3 regions of the Priestia sp. BR_2 genome follow, and region 3 is predicted to be linked to each of the others. Evidence: a T-box and tRNA genes for the amino acid it is inferred to sense, from the RefSeq annotation. Region 3 holds a T-box; the other regions hold tRNA genes.
The links. A T-box is a leader RNA that pairs with one kind of tRNA and senses whether it is charged. The one in region 3 lies ahead of leuS (leucine--tRNA ligase), so its partner is inferred to be a tRNA-Leu.
Positions count from the first base shown of each region.

Region 1 (5,622 bases), on a different contig from region 3:
ATAAAATTACGCAAGCCTCGCGTCCCCCTTGAAAGTTAATCGTCTGCATAGTACAAGGTATGCTTGGCTGAGCCGGGACATGACTTCTACCTGTCCAAGGCCTTCGACTGGAGGGGAATTGGACGCATAGCGCCAAGCAAGCGGAAAGCTATGTCAGGAATTGTGACGGGAACTAGCAAGTTAAATGACGGAGCATCCGTTTGTACTTGCCGTACAGGGAGGAATATGTTACTTTTACGACAAAGGAATCATGGGAGGTCTTTGGGATGGATTGGTTAAAGGAGCGGATTGTTAAAGAAGGCGTCGTGTTGTCAGATCAGGTGCTGAAGCTGGATGCCCTGCTGACGCATCAGGTTGATCCGGCATTGATTATGGACATGGGCCGGGAATTTGCGGCGAGATTTAAAGAGAGCGGCGTGACCAAGGTCGTTACGCTGGAATCCTCAGGCATATCGGTTGCCTTTGCCGCAGCGCTTGAATTGGGAGTCCCCATGGTATTCGCCCGGCGCAAAAAAACGCTGCTCGCCGATCCAGACGCCTTATGCGAGCGGGTGCCGTCTTTCACCAAAGGCATTGTCACGGATATCATGGTGTCGCGCCAGTTTATCGGCGAGGGCGATAAAGTGCTCTTCATCGATGACATTATTGCAAACGGAGACGCCGCGAGAGGGCTGATCAAAATCATTGATCGGGCCGGGGCGGAATTAATCGGGCTTGGCGTTGTGATCGAAAAGAGTTTCCAAGCCGGGGCGAGAACGCTGCGCGAACAGCATGTTCACGTGGAATCGCTTGTCACCATATCGTCGCTTGAGGGTGGGAAGATTTCGTTCAGCTAAAACTTAAGGTCTCCTTAGGCTTGTCTTGGACCGATTGTCACGGGCCGGGTCTTAGGTCATGAACGGTTGTACCCTAGTCTAAACGAAGAGAAAAAATGGTAATTTGAAGTGAATGATAATGGGATTTCCGCCTAAAATCTCAACTAAATCTTTTCGCCTCCGTGATTTTCGCTTATAATAAAGAGGTAGGCAAGAGAGAGGAGGCAGCAACATGGGGAAACAACCTGTAACCGAGCCGTTTTTGATTGAGAAGCTGAATGAAGCGAAGGTACATTTTGAACGTGCTTTGGATTGTAAACATACGGAGTTTGATGATCTATATCCCTATATGATTGAACATCCTCAGTTCTTCTGGTACAAACGCTATGTTGCCTGGTCAGAACTGCTGACGATTGCCGGATTGTGCGAGGAGGTTTCCTTCGAATGGAAGGAACAGTTTACGCCTCAGCAGGTCGAATATATCGAGAAGCGCGTCATGTCTTCCACCGTGCTGGATTATTGGTACGAGAAGAATGACAGCATCGAGCCGGCTCAGCGTTAATGGGTATATAGAACATCTCTTAATCGGGATGTTTGTCGATATCGCAACGCATTCAAAAGACCTAAATGATCTCATTTAGGTCTTTTTTTGCACAGTAAGTGATGAAGGAGGCATGGCGATGATCAGCGATGAAAGACTCGATGAGCTGCGGATCTCCGGCGAACTGGTCCGGGTTGTGCGGGATGGGCTGGAGACCAATGATATCATAGGGTTCGTCGTAGCCTGGGACCCGGAGCAGGTTATCATCCGCCGCAGAAACCGGCGGGTCGTTAAACTGGATCGGCGCTACAGCTACCAGCTCAAAAAAGAGCCAAGAGTCAGCCCGGTCGAAGAATAAGCATAGATCTCGAATTCGTCGGACAACTTAACCTCGGAACTATTTTTTCGGGAAGAGGTGCTTTTGGTTATGGAAATGTCCAATGACAAGGTCTCGGCATACAAGAATGAAATTCAGAATTTGAAGCAGAGCATGCCGGACATGGCAGAAGCGTATCATCAGTTCACCGGCGTTTGCTTTCAGGATGGCGAACTGGATGCGAGAACGAAGCAGCTGATCGCGCTTGGGATCGGATTGTTTGCCAACAATGAGCTGTGTACCTTCTACCATATGGAGGAAGCCCGTGCCAAGGGAGCCTCGGATGCTCAGATCATGGAGGCCGTAGCCGTGGCGTCTGCCGCCAGCGCGGGACATGCTCTCTCGCAGGGACTGACCCGCGTGCAGCATAACCTTCATTGATCTGTGATAGAAAATAACCGCCCCCCACAACGCTTGTACAGCCGGGGAGGCGGTTATTCTTTCGTTTAAGGAACGGCGATGTTAGCGCGCGAAAGCAGCGGCAGGAGGATGGGCTTGTCGGAGGAATCGCTCTCAGGCGGAACCAGTCCGAGATACGCTCGCATGCGATCCATCATCTCCTCACGGAAGGATGGCCATAGAATGTTCATCGACCCAATGTACCCCCGGCAAGCATATCGTGCCTGAATCCCGTCCTTGCTTTGCCCGATGTCATATACCTTGATCGCCCGCTTGGTGAATTCCTGCTTCACCTCGCGAAGAAGCACTGCAGCACGTTTGGCGCCGTTTCCTACAACCTCTACGTACAATTGTGGGGTTTTGAATACCCCGCTCTCCTGAATGATCCGGCAATCCCGTTCAAACACTTTATGAATGAACATCAGCAGCAGGTAACTCTTGATCAACGCCCGTTCTTCCGTTGTAACAGCCTGAATGGCCATCAACATCACCGCCTTTATATAGAAAATGGATATTGAATGAGAACTTATGTTCTTATTTTAACCGAAAACAAGGTTTTTAATCAAGTTCAAAAAAAGTGTTGACTCGATTTATTTAGCGTGATATTATATATCTTGTCGCCGCTGATAAGAGCTTGGCTCGAAGGTGGACAACATACATGCGGTCGTGGCGGAATTGGCAGACGCGCACGGTTCAGGTCCGTGTGGGCTTACCCCCGTGGAGGTTCGAGTCCTCTCGACCGCATCTAATGAGAAAGCTCGTAAACTGTTCTTGCAGTTTACGAGCTTTTTTGCTTTGGAATTCTATGGGACTGTTCGATGCAATCGATAGCCAATGCGGCAGAGGCCGAAATTACCGCTGACCTCTGCGGCACGAAACGAATAGGAGAGCCAACGATCTTACGGTGGCCGGCAATCTTCTGCAGTCCGTCGGAAATGCGCTGCAGGTGATTGCGGAAGCGGAGGATTACTGATTAACATTTATGCCTGTAATTACATATTTGAATAGCTTTTCTCAAACAATACGGTTAGGTAAGGCTATCATGATGATGAGTGGAAAGGGGCGTAACAATGCGGAAAAGATATAGAAAATCGATTATCTTGCTGTGTTTGGTATGGGGGATCTCGAACGGAGCACAGATCGGGTACGGGGCGGGGGTGGTCAATGCTCCTGATTCGTTCAACCATGATACTCGAAAAATGCACGAAGAATCCGATCACAGCAGATCCGGCCAGGAAAAGAAGCTGAATAAGCTGGCTGTCATTATCGATGATTTTGGCAATGATCAGAAAGGGACCGAGGAAATGCTCAATCTGCCTGTCAAAATCACGGTGGCCGTGATGCCGTTTTTGCCGACGAGCAAGAAAGATGCCGAGGCCGCGCACCAGCAAGGGCATGACGTCATTATTCATATGCCCATGGAGCCTAAGCAGGGCCGGTCTTCCTGGCTTGGACCGGGTGCTATCTTAAGTTCGCTCACCGATGAGGAAATTCGTAAACGCATGGAGGAGGCAATCGATTCGGTTCCTTATGCCGTTGGGATTAATAATCACATGGGCTCCAAGGTTACCGGGGATGAACGGGTCATGTCCATCGTGCTCGACGTTTGTAGGGAGAGAGGGCTGTTTTTCATCGACAGCAAAACGAATTACTACAGCGTAGTCGGCAAACTGGCAGCGAAAAAGGGAATGCCGTCCATCGCCAACGATATCTTCCTGGATGACGTTCATACCGTTCAGCATGTGAGCAAGCAGCTGCAGACCGCGGCGCAGCATGCGGAAGAGAGAACTTCCTGCATTGCAATCGGCCATGTTGGCGTATATGGAATCCGGACGGCAGAGGCGCTGAAAGGCACGATCCCGGAACTGCAAAAAAAGGTGGAGTTCGTCGGGATCAGCGATCTCGTCAGGGAGCACTCAAGCTGGCGGCCTGATCCGCTGCGCTCGTATTAGATCTTCCTTGAGCCCCGAAACAGGTCCGGAATCGAGTGACGAGACCGATGGAAAGTCCAAACGTTAATATCAGCCGAGACCGGGTATGAATATAAAACGAACGGCCTTCCGCGCAAGAGTCCCGGTGATTCCGAGTTTCATGCTTGGAAGGCTGTTTATATGTTGCGCTATTTTATCGGATGCGGGCATCGGTGAGTTTGAATTGACCTACCAGCTGCTGCATCGATTTCGCTATGGCTTCGACATTGCCTGAGGTGTACCTTACGCTTTCGATTTCCTGCGACAGCTCCTGCACTTTGCTCTCCACATCCTTGGAAATCTTTCGGTTCTCCTTGCTGACCGAAGCGATTTTCTCCATCAGCTGAACCACTTCATCTACGGCCTGGTGCTTGCGCAGATCGTCTTCGGCTGCGGCGGCAAGCAGCTCGGAAGCCGCGGAAACCAGCAGGTTTCCTTCTTCCACGACCCGGGTCCCTTCCTTCATCGAGAGCACGGCGTGCTGAGCGTCCTGATAGATATGGCCGATAATCCGGTGGACCTCTTCCGTGGACTGTCTGGTCAGCTCGGACAGCTTGCGGATTTCGGTTGCAACGACGGCAAAACCTTGTCCGTGTTCTCCGACCCGTGCCGCTTCAATGGAAGCATTCAGGGCCAGCAAATGAGTTTGGGAGGATATTTGTTCGATCGCGTGCAGTACGCCTGTAACTTCCTGAACGGTTCCCATGAACGTGCGGATGGTCTGATTGGTTTCCTCGACTTTCGCAGAAATATGAGACATCTTGTCTCCGATCCGGACGACTTCATTCTTGGCCACATCAATCTGCTCATTTGCTTGCCGTTCCAGCTGGCGGAGCGTCTCCCGCATCCGTTCCGCGCTGTCCTTCACGGCATCGATATCCTGCAGTTGGCTGCGCATGCTGCGGATCATCTCGCTAATGTTGCTGCTGACACGCCGTGCGGAAGTAACGGTGACGGCGGTGGTGTCGTTCATTACCTGTTGGCTGGAGGAAACATCGCCTGCCGTCAACTTCACCTGCATCATGATGCTTTCCAGCGAATCGATCATATTGTTGATCCATTTGGCTAATTCGCGCGTTTCATCCTGATCGAAATGGCGGGGGTCCAGCCGCTGCGTCAGATCTCCGCTGCCCTCGGCATTCAAGCGGATGAAGCGGTTGAGGCTGCGTAGACGATCCGCGATTCGTCCAATTTCTTTATGGCCGACCAGGGAAGAGGTGAGAAGGCCGGTGACCAAGCAGGCTAACCCTCCCGCCATGGCTGCGAATGCCGGAGATAAATAAACAGCCGTAATAAAAACAATGACAGCCGTCAGGAGGCTCGAGATAAGGGTAGACAAGCCATGGAGCTTAGCATGTCTGAAGCGAATGCCGCGAATACGGTAAACCTCTTCGAGATCCCCTTCGCACATCATCCCCCAAACATCCGGACAATGGGGCAGGCGGAACGTCACACCTTTTCCGATCACCGGAATGTGGCGGTAATCGGAATAACCGGGGAAGTCCACGAACAGATTGCTTC
Region 1 is NZ_JAVFHM010000229.1:196,834-202,455, forward strand. Features, by position in the region: gene RB298_RS18920 (YkvI family membrane protein) at 1-14, opposite strand, end outside; gene RB298_RS18925 (xanthine phosphoribosyltransferase) at 267-836, shown strand; gene RB298_RS18930 (hypothetical protein) at 1,048-1,377, shown strand; gene RB298_RS18935 (hypothetical protein) at 1,496-1,714, shown strand; gene RB298_RS18940 (carboxymuconolactone decarboxylase family protein) at 1,784-2,113, shown strand; gene RB298_RS18945 (YhjD family protein) at 2,179-2,613, opposite strand; tRNA gene RB298_RS18950 (tRNA-Leu) at 2,792-2,875, shown strand; gene RB298_RS18955 (divergent polysaccharide deacetylase family protein) at 3,202-4,083, shown strand; gene RB298_RS18960 (methyl-accepting chemotaxis protein) at 4,256-5,622, opposite strand, start outside.
Region 1: it has a tRNA-Leu gene. The T-box ahead of leuS (leucine--tRNA ligase) is inferred to sense a tRNA for this amino acid. The anticodon was not compared.

Region 2 (5,622 bases), on a different contig from region 3:
CATAGTTAATATAAAACGGAATTACGAATGAGTCAATACGAATATTTGAAATTGTTCGTCTTTTGCGATAAATTTCGATTTATACAGGGGAATGATCGTTAATTTTTATATAAATACGAACAATGTTCCAACAAGACCAAATACACATTGTAGGTCTATCGAACCACCGCACCGGCTCCATAAATCATGTAACAACGAAATGGAAACAAATGTTTAGTGATTGGCTATTGAAAAGCTAGTGTCGAATATTGTAGTATTGTGTTAAAAAAATCGGAGGAATTATGCCTACACAACTGCAGCAAGAAAAACACTCCATTGAGGCGTGGTCCCTGATCAACCGTAAATATTTGGGGAAAGGCGTGCGAGTCAAGCGCTTTCGTCGGCCGACCCGCTGCCAAATTCGTAACCGCGTCCTGCTAGCCGTACTTATGGCCAACGATATCAAATTGTCGCAATTGGCCGAGGAACTGGGAGTATCCTCCCGTAGCGTCAGCGCCTGGGTATATGAGGGACGCGTTCCCGGAAAAAACAACCTGGAGAAAGCCTGCGACTACTTGGGTTATCCCCGCCACATTCTCTTCAGAGAAGAATTGCTGGACAAGTCGCCCTTGATCTGTCAGCCAGCGCCTTCCCGATTCATGAAACGCACCCTGACACGCTCTCCGGTCAGCAATCGGATTCTGACAGGCCTGTGCATGGTTCATGATTTGTCGGTGAGCGATGTCAGCCGCTGGATCGGCGTGCATCCCGGCACGTTCCGCAAATGGCTGCACCAAGGCACCGTACCTTCAGCAGCATTTCAGGAGAAAGCGGAACAGTTCTTTCGAATCCCTAAGTCTGTGTTATTCGCAGATTGCGCACTGAAGCAAGAGTCCCGATAAAACTAGCCGTTAAACCAATAACCATACTTATGATCTCACACAAATGCTCTGCTTGCCGGACTCCATTCGGCCAAGCCGGGCTTATTTTGTGTCATGGCATAGTTCGAGGTTTTCAGGGAATACAAGTAACATCGGGCGTACGAAAGCATCCAGGAATGAGGTGACTGACCAATGAAGCTGCGTCAGAAGGAAATTGGCGCTTCACTGGGATTGCTGGCTGGAACGACCATGGGAAGCGGCATCGGATTCCTGCTCGGATGGCACTCCTACAATCTGATGATCCTGGTTTCCCTCTTCGGTTTTTTCGGTATTGCAGCCGGTCTTTGGGCAGGCTCCCGAAGAATATTCAAAGAACTCCCTTAAAAACCATGTGAGGCTCGTCGTTCTGCCTGATTCTTGCTGAACGTTCAGGCATAAGCTCAAAAAAAGCAGGCCGGTAATGTTCCGGTCTGCTTTGTTATGATTAGTTATGGGTCTTCGTCTCGTTTATAACGTACCATTTCCCAGGCTTAACGCCATCGTTTGTGAAATGTTGAACGACTCCGTCAATGGCGGCTCTTTGGTCATGGCCTCGGGTGGTCGTATCCGGCATATCCTGAATGCTCCAGGTCTTGCCTCCGTCCTCGGTTTTGGCTTGACCGCTGAATCCCGTTTCGGGCGAGATAAAATGGAGAAAGCCGGCATTCGGCGTGCTTCCTATCCGGTTCCATGTTTCTCCGCCATCCGTTGTACGGTACAGATCGTTATTCTCCATCACGGTCCAGGCCTGCTTTCCGTTCAGCGCAAAGATTTGGCGTACTGTGCCCTTCAGTTGAGCTTGAACCTCCCATTCGGTGCCTCCGTCATCACTAAAAGCAATCCAGCCTTCTCCGCCGATCCAGCCTGAGTTATGATTAACGAGCCGGACTGCCGTCACATCCGATAAATCCACATCGGGTTCGGCCGCTGGATCTTCTTGCGTGTCTGCTGCGGAACCGTTTCCTGCGCTGCCATCCGTATGGCCTGAGGTTTTATCCGTGCCGGAAGGCGGCGTTGTCTCAGGAATATCTCCCTTGAGGGAGTTTCCCAATGCCTCAGTCGGCAAAGACCCGGCCCCATTCCCTTTATCCGATGGCTGACATCCGACAGCTACGCTGACTGCGATCAACATCATCAGCATAAAGCCCATCCTGTTTCGAGGTTTTATCATGCGATCACACCCCTTATGTTCTAAATACCAAAACGGCTATTTACGCTATTCGTCCCATTCCATCACCCTCATACGGAACGGTACTCCTATTCAGTATAACGCGATTTCCACATGAAGAGGAACGAAAAAAGCTGTTTTTCAAGTCGAATTCCACTTGAAAAACAGCTTTGCTTCATAGATGCGGTCGAGAGGACTCGAACCTCCACGGGGGTAAGCCCACACGGACCTGAACCGTGCGCGTCTGCCAATTCCGCCACGACCGCATATTATGTAAGTCGTGATCGTGTTGATCACCGTAATTAAGAGTATATTACGCCCCAAGCTAAAAAGCAAGCATTTTTTCAAAAAAAAAAAATGTCGAAACCATCATTTCATCATGGTTTCGACTAATCAGGCCAGTCTCAGATCGTCCATTGATCATGTATGATGCCGGACAATACCCAACGATCCTCATACCGCTCAAACACTAGCCGCAGGCTTTCCCAGTCCATGCCCGCATAATCAGGATCAACTCCATCATAATAATACTCCACGATGCCGGCCTCACTGTACTGGCTGCTGGCATTGTTCACCGTATTTCCTTCGCTCTTCGATTGGTTATATCCGATCCACGGCGCCTTCGCAAAGTCCAGCGAATAAATGAATTTCTTGTAATAGCCATCAAGAGTCATCGAAATCGGTTCTCCGCTGCCGTCAAACTCACCCCATCGGTAAACGGCGTCGTTGTTCAATCCCTGCCGCAGCTGCTGCTTGCTGAGCGTTACGTCCTTCTGCCGGTCGACGTAAGCATACGGAGAGAAGGTGATTCCGTCTGGATGAGCGAGTTCGGCCAGCTTCTCAAAATCCTTGTTTTTCAAAAATGCGATCGCTTCAGCACTGATTTTGGACAGGGCGGCTTCTGCTTCTTTCGGCGTGAGCAGCGGATAAATCATAGCTTCTTTAGCCTTGTTATCCCAGGATACCTTGCCTCCAAGCCCTTCAGCCGAGAAACGGAGCGGGATGTAAACCCGTCCCTCCCTGAGAAGAGGCGGAGCATCCAGGGTCACGACCTTGCCGTCCTTCACGGCACGGGTATGCCCAACGGTATAACTCGTCGTATGTTTGCCATTGCTCACGATCGCCGTCCGATCGGCTTGATTCCAACGCACCTCGGCACCCATAGCTTCAGAAATGCCGCGGAATGGCACCATCACCCTCCCTTGATGAATAAAAGCAGGCGAATCCAGCAGCAATTTGCCGCCATTCACCCTAATTTCAATAGGTTTGTCTGAAGATGTGCCCGAAGCCCAAACTTCTTCTCCTCCAAACAGGAAACCGGCGATCCCTATCGCTGCCGCCATCATACCGGCCAGCAGCTTTTTCACTCCTTGACGTTTCTTCATCACAAACTATCCCCTCCTTCTGCTCAGTTCACTATCTCTTTTTCCATTTCCATTATAAAATGTCTATAACCCATAGACCCATCCATAAAGCAATTGCCGATTACTCCGTGCAGCCACTGGATATGCACTCCCCTCACGCCCCAGGTTCGCTATGCCTAACCCCCCATTTATATTTACTCAACATACCTTTTATACAGTCAAGGATCAGGAAAGAGGAATTGAGTCGCTGAGGAAGAACTTGTCTAAGCATGAGATTATATTTCTACCGGGGGGATTCTTATTGAAACGATATCTGCTGCCATTATTCATCCTGATCATGAGTCTGCTTTACATTTTCTTCATTCCTTCCGAGCCCATGCTCGTCAAACTGCTGTTCAAGCTCATCCCCATGTGGCTCATCATCCTGTTTGCATATCGGCAATTCCCGCCCCGTGCCACGAAAGTTCACTATCTTCTGTTATCGGGACTGTTCTTCTGCATGATCGGTGACGGTACGCTGATCTGGTTTGTCGTCGGCCTTACCTTTTTTCTGATCGGTCACCTGTTCTATACGGCCGGCTTTCTGGGACAATGGCGATATTCGCTTCCCCGCCTCCTCAGCATCGTTCCGATTGCGGCCTATTCCGTCTGGATGGGCATTCAATTGGTGACCTCTCTCAACTCAAATGGGGAGCAGGCTTTGATATTTCCCGTCATCGCTTATATTGCGGTCATTTCGACCATGCTCTGGACCTCCGTCATGACCGGAAACCGGTTAGCCATGCTTGGAAGTCTGCTCTTTGTCATCTCGGACTCGATCCTGTCCTGGAACATGTTTGTTTCCGATATCCTTTATTCGAACGTATGGATCATGACCACGTATTATGCAGCCCAGTTTCTGATAGCCAAAAGCATCTCGGCTTTTAACCGGACGAAAGCGCGGAGCAGGGGCGACTCGTCGCTCAATGCTTCCGCCATCCGTTAGAAAACCAAAAAAAGCCGAGTCCGGGTTCCCCCCCGGGCTCAGCTTTTACAGGACATTTCACCGCTTCATGTTCCATGATATGTCGGTCCATAACTCCCCTATCAAGCAACGAAGCAACGCCGAGTCCTCAATCACGCCAGTTCATGCGAACCTGCTTAATCCCCTCTACCTGCCACAACTGCTCGAACAATCCGTTAATTCCCTTGCTGTTGAACGAGTATACCCGGAATTCCATTGTGACCTTGGTCGAATCGTCTTCCGTCGTGTCATTGTTCACGATCATGCCTTCCACCGTCATATTGGCCTTTTGCAGCAATTCCGTAATCGTGCTCACATGTACCGGACGGTCACCCGCCTCGATGATAATCTTTAAGCTGCCGGACTTTTTGATAAAGAGAAACCTCGATTCCAATTTATTCAGCACCAGCGTGCTGACCAGAACGATCGCTGTCGTGATGATCGCAGGCCAGTAAAAACCGGAGCCCACGCTTAAACCGATAGCCGCTGCCACCCATAAAGTGGCGGCCGTGGTCAGACCTGAAATGATATGATTGGAACGCCGCAATATGGCTCCGGCACCAAGAAAACCGATACCGCTTACAACTTGTGCCGCCAGCCGGGCAGGATCAAACCTCGCATTGGGATGATTGATCAGTGCAGAATCAAACCCGTAGATGGAAGTCAGCATAATCAGCGTCGATCCGACGGCCACCAAGAGATGGGTTTTTAACCCGGCCTGCTTATTCCGGCGTTCCCGCTCCCAACCGATCAAACCGCCGAGCAATGCAGCGAACAGCAGCCGCATCAGCATGGTCTCCGTATCCAGTTGAAACACATCCATTCCTAATCTCCACCCATCTTCATCATGTAAGGCGGCTCTTCGTTATGCCATATGTTCATCCTGCCAGCGCCATAACTCTTTGCTGGAGGTGGATATGCCGATTACACCGCTCTTTAGAGCCGTATCAAAATCCTCCAAATCGATCATGAGCCCCCCAGCAATGACAGGCACGTCCACCTCTGCGCGAATACGTTCCATAATCCGCTGGCACACCATGCCCGGGAGCACTTCAATGGCATCGGGATTGGAGGCCTTAATCATCTTGATCCCGTTGTCCAGGGAGACGGAGTCAAATACGAACAGACGCTGAACCGTTAACAAGCCCAGCTTCTTTGCTTCCACAATCGCCGTGTTTTTTGTCGTGA
Region 2 is NZ_JAVFHM010000229.1:103,835-109,456, reverse strand. Features, by position in the region: gene RB298_RS18520 (helix-turn-helix domain-containing protein) at 282-881, shown strand; gene RB298_RS18515 (hypothetical protein) at 1,053-1,244, shown strand; gene RB298_RS18510 (WD40/YVTN/BNR-like repeat-containing protein) at 1,345-2,070, opposite strand; tRNA gene RB298_RS18505 (tRNA-Leu) at 2,250-2,333, opposite strand; gene RB298_RS18500 (copper amine oxidase N-terminal domain-containing protein) at 2,472-3,452, opposite strand; gene RB298_RS18495 (lysoplasmalogenase) at 3,733-4,416, shown strand; gene RB298_RS18490 (MgtC/SapB family protein) at 4,544-5,257, opposite strand; gene RB298_RS18485 (glycerol-3-phosphate responsive antiterminator) at 5,300-5,622, opposite strand, start outside.
Region 2: it has a tRNA-Leu gene. The T-box ahead of leuS (leucine--tRNA ligase) is inferred to sense a tRNA for this amino acid. The anticodon was not compared.

Region 3 (5,622 bases):
TGATCTCTTCGGGAGAGATCGATGCGGTGATTATCGCAACGCCCCATTATGCCCATCCTCAAGTGGCCATCGCGTGCCTGAACAAAGGACTCCACGTCCTGATTGAGAAGCCGGCGGGCGTGTATACGAAGCAGGTGCGGGAAATGAACCGCGCGGCCGAAGCCAGCGGCAAAGTGTTCTCGATCATGTACAATCAGCGCTGCAATCCGCTGTATAAAAAGCTTAGAGAGCTCATCGCGGCCGGCGAGCTCGGCGAAGTGCGGCGAATGAATTGGATCGTCACGAATTGGTACCGCTCACAGAGTTATTACGATTCAGGCGGATGGCGCGCGACTTGGGCGGGAGAAGGCGGAGGCGTCCTGATTAACCAATCTCCGCACCAGCTGGATCTGTGGCAGTGGACAACCGGCATGATGCCGAAAAGAATCCGCGCATTTTGTTCGTTCGGCAAGTACCGGAACATTGAAGTGGAAGACGATGTGACGGCTTATGCGGAATACGAGAACGGCGCCACGGCCGTCTTCATTACGACAACGGGGGAAGCGCCGGGCACGAATCGGTATGAAGTGACGGGAGACCGCGGTAAAATCGTCATCGAGGACGGCAAGCTTACCTTCTGGCGTCTCCGGGTGCCTGAACCGGAGTTCAATCAGCAGTATACCGGGGGCTTCGGCGAACCGGAATGCTGGAAATGCGAGGTGCCGATTTCGGGGGACAATCCGCAGCATAACGGCATCATCCAGAACTTTGCGGACGCCATTTTGCACGGAACGCCATTGATTGCGCCGGGCGAAGAGGGAATCCACGGATTGACCCTGTCCAATGCCATGCATTTGTCCACCTGGACCGACAATTGGGTCGACCTGCCGTTGGACGAAGATCTGTATTACGAGATGCTGCAAGAACGGATAGCGAATTCGTCCACCCGGAAAACGGTCAAGGAGATCGGGCCGGTGGATATGAGCAAGACGTTTGGCGCTTATTAAATTACAATCGGGGAGGCTCTTGGTATGGACCGCAGCAATGGAATGCTCTATGCGCCGGTGGGCAAGGCCCAGCCGGTGTGCAAGCCCGGAGAATTTATTTTTGCAGCCATGTCGCTGGAGCATGGCCATATATACGGCATGTGCAACGGCTTGATTGAGGCCGGGGCGACGCTGAAGTGGGTGTATGACTCAGACCCCGCCAAGGTTGCTGCTTTTTGCAAGGCATACCCGGAGGTTGCCGTGGCTTCCTCCGAGGCCCAGGTGCTGGAAGATACCGAAGTTCATCTGGTGGCGGCTGCCGCCATTCCTTCGGAGAGATGCGAGCTTGGCCTGAAGGTCATGTCGCACGGTAAGGATTATTTCACGGATAAAACGCCGTTCACCACGCTGGAGCAGGTGAACGCTGCACGCGCGAAAGCCGCGGAGACGGGCAAGAAATACATGGTCTATTACAGTGAACGGCTGCATGTGGAGAGTGCCGTCCATGCCGGGAAGCTGATTCAGGACGGGGCGATCGGGCGAGTGGTGCAAGTGATGGGAACCGGACCGCACCGTTTGAATGCGTCCTCCCGCCCGGACTGGTTTTTCCGTCATCAACAGTACGGGGGCATCCTGTGTGACATCGGCTCCCACCAGATCGAACAATTTTTGTTTTATGCGGGATGCCGCGATGCCAAGGTGCTCAGCAGCAAGGTGGGCAATTATGCGAATCCGGAATACCCCGAGCTGGAGGATTTCGGAGATGCAACGCTGGTGGGAGACAATGGAGCCACCAATTATTTCCGCGTCGATTGGCTGACGCCCGGAGGACTTGGCACTTGGGGAGATGGCAGAACCTTTATTCTGGGAACGGAAGGATACATCGAGCTTCGCAAATACATCGATATCGCAAGGCATCCGCAGGGGGATCATCTGTACTTGGTTAACGGTGAAGGAGAGTTTCATATGGAACTCCAGGGGAAAGTGGGCTATCCGTTTTTCGGGGAGCTTATCCTGGACTGCCTGGAACGCACGGAACATGCCATGTCCCAGGAGCATGCCTTCAAGGCCGGAGAATTGTGCGTGATTGCCCAAAATGAAGCCGTGCGTATTCCCTAAAATCATTTATAATAGAGAAAACCCCGTTACGTTGAGGGTTGGGGGTTAGACGACTCCAAAATCGCTAAAGGGGCGATTCTCTAAATGACCTCATCTGTCGATATGATGCCAGGCTTTGACCGCATGCAGCTTCAAGCGCCGTTCGATCTGACCTACTACAATGAACAGCCGCTGTCGGGAGGGCGGTTTCACTCGCATGCTTTTTATGAAATTTATTATTTCCATGAGGGACGCTGCACGTATTTGATCGGCGATTCCGTGTTCACCCTGAAACCGGGGGATCTGCTCCTGATGAACGGGCTTACGCTGCACTGTCCGAACGTTGAACCCGATTCCAGATATGTCAGGAGCATTTTGCATTTTGATCCGGCCTGGGTCTGCAGGGGGCTTTCGGAGACGGCCAAATCGATATTGCTGGACCCCTTCGAAACGCTGCGGAATCATCGCATGACGCTGACGGGGGAGAACCGGGAAGAATTCGAAGGGATGCTGGCCGATATACACCGCCTGTCGTCCTCCACGGCCGGCTTTCGCCAGGAGCGGATGACCCTTCGAATCCAGGAGATGATGTACGTCATCGCCGATTGGTGCCAGGCCGCCGTGCAGGATCACGACTCGATCTCGGAGAAGGAGCGGCATGTCCAGCATGTCGTCTCGTTTGTCGAGGAAAATTATATGCTGGATTTGACGCTGGAGGGAATCGCCCGCGACATGCATATCACGAAACACTACTTATCCTCCTTATTCAAGGAAGTGACCGGAACGACGGTGTTCAAATATGTGTATCACCGGCGGATCAACCAGGCCAAAATCATGCTTAGGCTCCACCCCCATCTGAGCATAACGGAGATCAGCCAGGCGTCCGGTTTCAAGCATTTGGCCCATTTCAGCCGGATGTTCAAGGCCATGGTCGGGACCACGCCGGAACATTACCGCAGAAGCGGAGAAGAGCTTTCGTTGACTTGACCGCGCTTTTTGGGTATAATAGCCACATTAAAACGGTAATATGAACGCGATGATGAGGATCAATCGTTCCAATTTCGATCATGCAGAGAGCCGGTGTCTGGTGAAAACCGGTTGACGATAGGGATGAACTCGCCTCGGAGCAATGGTGTTAACCCGGCCGTCGGAGGGCTGTATTCCGGCAGAATCGGCCGACGAAGCATCGTCGTCTTATCCGCGATAAGGATGCAAAGGGAGCGAAAGGCAAAGCATGCCTTTGGCTAACTAGGGTGGTACCACGGGAATCAAACCTCTCGTCCCTAGCGATCAACGCTATGGATGATGAGGTTTTTTTGTTTTTTTGGGCAATGGCGCAGGCCTTGCCTCTCGACTGTGAAGGAGGAGCAATGAAGTATGACGGACAATCAACCAACCGGCCACGGCTACCAGCCGCAGGCCATCGAACCGAAGTGGCAGCAATACTGGGATGAGAACAAAACCTTTAAAACGGAAGATTCCTCGTCCAAACCGAAATTTTACGCGCTGGATATGTTTCCGTACCCATCGGGCGCAGGCCTGCACGTAGGTCACCCGGAGGGATACACGGCAACGGACATCGTGTCCCGCTACAAGCGGATGCGCGGATACAACGTGCTTCATCCGATGGGATGGGACGCCTTCGGCCTGCCGGCAGAGCAGTATGCGATGGACACGGGCAAACATCCTCGGGAGTTCACCGTGCAGAATATCGATACGTTCCGCCGCCAGATCAAATCCCTCGGGTTCTCGTATGACTGGGACCGCGAGATCAGCACCACCGATCCGGAATATTACAAATGGACGCAGTGGATCTTTATCCAGCTCTACAAACGCGGCTTGGCCTATGTGGCCGAGGTTCCGGTGAACTGGTGCGAAGCGCTCGGCACCGTGCTGGCGAACGAGGAGGTCATCGACGGCAAGAGCGAACGCGGAGGCCATCCGGTCGTACGCAAGCCGATGCGCCAATGGATCCTGCGCATTACCGAATATGCGGATCGCCTGCTGGAGGATCTGGACGAGCTGGACTGGAGCGAAAGCTTGAAGGATATGCAGCGCAACTGGATCGGCAAATCCACGGGCGCCGAGGTCCGTTTTGACATCGAAGGGTATGATGGTCATCTGGAGGTGTTCACCACTCGTCCGGATACGCTGTTCGGGGCAAGCTACTGCGTCCTGGCACCGGAGCATGACCTCGTGGACAAAATTGCGACAGCCGATCAGCGCGAAGCGGTGAAGGCTTATCAGGATCAGGCAGCACGTAAAAGCGACCTGGAGCGGACGGATCTGGCCAAGGATAAAACCGGCGTATTCACGGGCGCGTATGCCGTCAATCCGGTAAACGGCGCCAAGGTACCGATCTGGATCGCGGATTACGTGCTTGCCGGCTACGGCACCGGTGCCATTATGGCGGTTCCGGGACATGACAGCCGGGACTGGGAGTTTGCGAAGCAATTCGGTCTTCCGATCATTGAAGTCGTTCAAGGCGGAAACGTCGAGGAGGAAGCATATACCGGCACCGGCGCGCACGTGAATTCCGGCTTCCTGAACGGGCTGGATAATGAAGAGGCTATTCAGGCGATGAATGAATGGCTGGAGAAAGAGGGCAAGGGCAAGAAGAAGGTAACCTACCGTCTGCGCGACTGGCTGTTCAGCCGTCAACGCTATTGGGGCGAGCCGATTCCGATTCTGCATCTGGAAGACGGAACGATGAAGACCGTGCCGGAAGATCAGCTTCCATTGCTTCTGCCGGATGTAGACCAGATTAAACCGTCCGGAACCGGCGAATCGCCGCTGGCCAACGTGACGGAGTGGGTGGAGACGGTTGATCCCGAAACGGGCATGAAAGCCCGCCGCGAAACCAATACGATGCCGCAATGGGCCGGCAGCTGCTGGTACTACCTGCGTTACATCGATCCGGATAACCATAACGAACTGTGCTCCAAGGAGAAACAGAAGGAATGGCTGCCGGTTGACCTGTACATCGGCGGCGTGGAGCATGCTGTGCTGCACTTGCTGTATGCGCGCTTCTGGCACAAAGTATTGTATGACCTGGGCGTCGTCGATACGAAGGAGCCTTTCCAGAAGCTGGTCAATCAGGGCATGATCCTGGGGAACAACAATGAGAAAATGAGTAAATCCCGCGGCAACGTCATCAATCCGGACGATATCGTGAACGAGTATGGCGCTGACACGCTGCGCGTATACGAAATGTTCATGGGGCCGCTGGAAGCGACGAAGCCATGGAACACCAACGGCGTTGAAGGAACGCACCGCTTCCTTTCCCGCGTATGGCGTCTGTTCATCGGAGACGACGGTCAATTGAATCCTAAAATCGTGGATGGCGAGGGTACGGACGAATTCAAACGCACGCTGCACAAAACGATTAAGAAAGTGACCGACGACTTTGAGCATCTGCGCTTTAACACAGCGATCAGCCAGTTGATGATATTCATCAACGAGGGGTACAAGAGCGAAGTGCTTCCTCGCAAGGCGATGGAGAACTTCGTCCAACTGCTTTCCCCGCTTGCCCCTCACCTGGCTGAAGAGCTGTGGAGCC
Region 3 is NZ_JAVFHM010000338.1:201,719-207,340, reverse strand. Features, by position in the region: gene RB298_RS30150 (Gfo/Idh/MocA family protein) at 1-986, shown strand, start outside; gene RB298_RS30145 (Gfo/Idh/MocA family protein) at 1,011-2,084, shown strand; gene RB298_RS30140 (AraC family transcriptional regulator) at 2,169-3,050, shown strand; T-box leader at 3,091-3,351, shown strand; gene leuS (leucine--tRNA ligase) at 3,441-5,622, shown strand, end outside.